DNA from 2 places in the Enterocloster clostridioformis genome. Region 2 is predicted to be linked to the other one. Evidence: riboswitches for the same ligand, from Rfam matches in the RefSeq annotation. Region 2 holds a riboswitch; the other holds the start of a gene.
What was found. A riboswitch is a leader RNA that binds a small molecule or an ion and turns the genes downstream of it on or off. The one in region 2 is predicted to bind thiamine pyrophosphate.
Positions count from the first base shown of each region.

Region 1 (2,208 bases), 3.9 Mb from region 2:
TCCCGCATTGTACCAGGTCACCACCCTGAAACCGGCCTCGTCCGTGGACTTGTATATATTTTCCATATAATCCGTGTCTTCCATCACAGACCGGTAGACTTCTTCGGAGTCAAAAAGATAGGGCATGCTGAAAATCTCATAGACATCCGCAAATGTCTCCAGATTTGCCGTACCCGCAATAACAAAATCAATTGCTCCTGTCTGGGTCAGCTCGATTGCCTTCTGGGCAGATCCCAGTATTTCATTGGGGAATATCTGTACCTCATATTTGTCTCCCAGACGTTCTTCCACATATTCCTTAAATGCCAGCATTCCCAGATGCTCAGGATGGGTCTCCGACTGTGCGTGCGACACGCGGATAATTCTTTTACCTGAGGAAACCAAGCTGCATCCGGAAGCCGAAACCATGACAGCGCCGGCCACAGCTGCAATTGCAAGCCTTTTCATTAAAACACTCACCATTTCCAATCCCTCTCTTTATTTGCGTATGTCAATGTCTGCAGAACATGTAACTGGTTTTTATTATATCGACAAAATTGTGTATAATCACTGGAAAATTTTAATATTTGAGAGTAAATTATTGTCATAAAGCAGTAATTGTATTAGCAATAATTTAACGGATTTTTAACGTGATATTAACGGCACAGATAGCAGACAGACGGAATCAATGGTATAATGGGAAAAAGGAGGAGAGGAATGCGGTGCTCCTGGGAGGATATCAGATGCGGGCGTATTTTTTCTTGTAATGACTCAGCGTACACGTTATAATGGATAGAATTCTTTGACTGTTATTCTCAAACAGGGGGATGTGGTAGGAAGGCAGTAGGTGCGATAGTAGGGAGGAGGCAGGATAATATTGGATAAACAATTGAGAATAATGGTTGACAAGCAGATATTTTCCATATAAACTGACAGAGTGAGGTGAAAATGCCTTTCGGATACAGCGGGAGAACTGCCGTATTCAGTCATATTACAACAGGGAGCTTGTGGGGCAGGCTGAGAGGAAGTAATCGAACTTCGACCTATTAAACCTGATTTGGATAATGCCAACGTAGGGAAATATGGAGTATGTACAAGCTTGCATGATATGAATGGTCCATTCCTTACCGGTATGGGCCTTTTTTGTGTCCTGAAGTATATCCGGCATGACGCGGGCAAACGAACACGGTTTAATAGATTGCATGTGAAAATTACTTTTAACCACATGCGGGCTCCGGGCGAAGAGGAGGAAAATATGGATTATACCACGCAGATGGACGCGGCCAGGAAAGGTATCCTGACAGAGGAGCTGAAAAGGGTAGCGGATAAGGAACTGTTTGAACCAGCTGAACTGATGCGGCTGGTGGCTGAGGGGAAGGCTGTCATTCCTGCCAACCGGCTGCATACCTGTCTGGAACCAAATGGAATCGGATCCAGGCTTAAGACGAAAATCAACGTAAACCTCGGCACTTCAAGGGACTGCAAGGACTTGGAAATGGAATTACAGAAGGTAAATGATGCGGTGAGGATGGGGGCAGAGTCCATCATGGACCTGAGTTCATGGGGGGATACCCGCACATTCAGAAGAAAGCTGACTGCCCAGTGTCCTGCAATCATAGGCACTGTTCCCATCTATGATGCGGTGGTTTATTACCACAAACCGCTGAAGGATATTACTTCACAGGAGTGGCTGGATATCGTAAGGATGCATGCGGAGGATGGGGTGGACTTCATGACCATCCATGTGGGAATCAACCGGCAGACAGCGGAGCGCTTCAAGAAGGCGAAGCGCCTTACCAATATTGTGTCCAGGGGAGGTTCTATTATATTTGCATGGATGGAAATGACGGGAAAGGAAAATCCGTTTTATGAGCATTTTGAGAAGATACTGGATATCTGTCAGGCCTATGATGTGACACTGAGCCTGGGAGACGCCTGCCGTCCGGGATGTATTGAGGATGCATCGGATATATCCCAGATTGAGGAGCTGGTGACGCTGGGGGAGCTGACCAGAAGGGCGTGGGAAAAGAATGTGCAGGTCATCATAGAAGGACCGGGACATATGCCTTTGGACCAGATTCAGTCCAATATGAAGATACAGCAGACTATCTGCCAGGGAGCCCCTTTTTATGTCCTTGGTCCTCTGGTGACAGATATTGCTCCGGGTTATGACCATATTACCGCAGCCATAGGCGGAGCCCTTGCCGCCGCCAGCGGAGCGTCTTTTTT
Region 1 is NZ_JAIWZC010000001.1:48,376-50,583, forward strand. It holds partial or broken gene dctP (TRAP transporter substrate-binding protein DctP) at 1-462, opposite strand, end outside; TPP riboswitch at 967-1,076, shown strand; gene thiC (phosphomethylpyrimidine synthase ThiC) at 1,235-2,208, shown strand, end outside.
Region 1: another riboswitch for thiamine pyrophosphate. It lies ahead of thiC (phosphomethylpyrimidine synthase ThiC); the one in region 2 lies ahead of thiW (energy coupling factor transporter S component ThiW).

Region 2 (2,208 bases):
TTAAATAATCTGCTTTCCTGCATTGTCAGTTCCTCCCTTTGATGATAATAGAATACTACCAAAAACCTGACACGATGCGTCAATATTTATTATAATCATTTTTCTTCCCATTATCAACCAAGCGAGCATATATGATTTTTTTATCTCGTAACTTGTAGTTTCTACTCAAACGGCCACATAATTTTTACCACCCGAAAAACAATGATGGTAACGATTTTCCTCATTGCAGCGCCTATATTTCAGCCGCTTTTTCCTTAAAAAAGAGAGCAAGAAACTTTATATACCTGCTCTCCAATTTCAGTTCTTTATGCGTTACATCTATGCGTAAATGATTTACGTTTCCACAATCTCCCCTGCACAAGCCCTTATATTATTAAGGCGTCCTGTCCATTCCAAGGCATTTTTTGCCTTTAGCTGTTCCGTTATGCCCTGTGCTTGCTTCATTTGCTCTACGAGCCTTTCAAAGCGTTCCTGCGCCTGTTTATTAATCTCCGCAAGGTAGGCGTTCAGCCTGCCGCTTGTCAGAAGATTGGTGTATATAACTTTATTGTGCCTGCTGTCTTAAACACATTTTTGAGTTTTCTCCTTATCTGGCTTCATTCATTACTGATTGACAAATAAATAGTCCGGTGCTATGCTAAATAACAACAGGGAGCTTGTGAAGCAGGCTGAGAGGAAGTAATCAAACTTCGACCTATCGCACCTGATTTGGGTAATGCCAACGTAGGGAAATATGAGACATGTATGTGTATTAAATGCGTAATTTAAGTCCATATCCCGCGCGGTATGGGCTTTTTTCAGCCTTCACCGCGGTTCGGACATATGAGGGCTTTAGAGCTGTGCAGGCAATACGCCGCTGTACCAGAGAATATGCCTCTCTACCAGGAAGATAGGCGGGCTCCGAGTAAAAAACATGGAGGTATGACTATGACTATGAAAGTAAACATTAAGAAACTGGCGGTAAGCGCCATGCTGACAGCGGTGGCCGTGTCTTTATCCGGCTTTTCCATCCCCATAGGGGCATCCAAATGTTTTCCGATTCAGCACCTTGCCAATGTATTGGCCGGCGTATTTCTTGGGCCGTGGTATGGCGTGGGGATGGCGTTCTGCACATCGTTTATCAGGAATCTGATGGGGACGGGCAGTCTGCTGGCATTTCCGGGAAGTATGGTGGGAGCATTTTTAGGAGGGTATCTGTACCAGCGTTTCGGCAGGCTGACACTGGCCTACTTTGGGGAAGTGTTTGGCACCGGCATACTGGGCGGAATGCTCTGCTATCCGGTGGCCACACTGGTTATGGGGAAGGAAGCGGCCATTTTTGCCTATGTAATCCCATTCCTTATGAGCACCATGTGCGGCACGGTCATTGCCGCGTTCCTGATTGGGGTGCTGTATAAGTCCGGCGCGTTTCAGTATATGAGGCGGATGCTGGATCTGGATGTACAGACCGGCAAAGCCATGGGAAGATAACAGGAAAAAGGATAAATCAGATGACGCGGAGACAATGGATGAAGGACTTAAGGGAGCGCTCTCCCAGGGTCCACTGTATAACCAATTATGTTACGGCAGGGGATGTGGCCAATATGGTGCTGGCCGCAGGCGGTTCCCCTGTTATGGCCCAGGGGCTGCATGAGGTGGAGGACGTTACCTCCATCTGCAGCAGTCTTGTCCTTAATCTGGGAACCCTGGAAGAAAAAACCATACCGGCCATGGAGGCAGCGGGAAGAAAAGCTGCCGTTCTGGGCCTTCCCGTTATCCTGGACCCGGTAGGAGTCACTGCATCACGGTTTCGCAGACAGACAGCCATTGATATGATCCGGAAGGCCGCTCCTTCTGTCATCCGGGGAAATGAGGCGGAAATCCGGGCCCTGAACCAGGAACTGAGGGGACATGAGGCGGGAAATACCTGCGGCGTGGATTCGGGAACCTTTGGTACGATTGAGAGCCGCCTGGAAACCGCCTGTTCCCTGAGGGACCTTACAGGCGCGGTTGTGGTCATGACCGGGGAAGAGGATGTGGTGGCCGGAAAAGAAAGAAGGTTCATTGTCAGAAACGGCCATCCCTGGATGGCCAGAATTACAGGCAGCGGCTGTATGCTGGACGGGCTTATGGGAGCGTTCTGCGGTCTGTATGGGGAACTGGGACCGGACGGCCCTCTGGAAGAAGCTGTGGTCATGGCCCTCAGCGCGCACGGGCTCTGCGGAGAAT
Region 2 is NZ_JAIWZC010000001.1:3,996,393-3,998,600, forward strand. It holds gene LA360_RS20130 (helix-turn-helix transcriptional regulator) at 1-23, opposite strand, end outside; partial or broken gene LA360_RS20135 (TnpV protein) at 334-555, opposite strand; TPP riboswitch at 639-748, shown strand; gene thiW (energy coupling factor transporter S component ThiW) at 934-1,470, shown strand; gene thiM (hydroxyethylthiazole kinase) at 1,491-2,208, shown strand, end outside.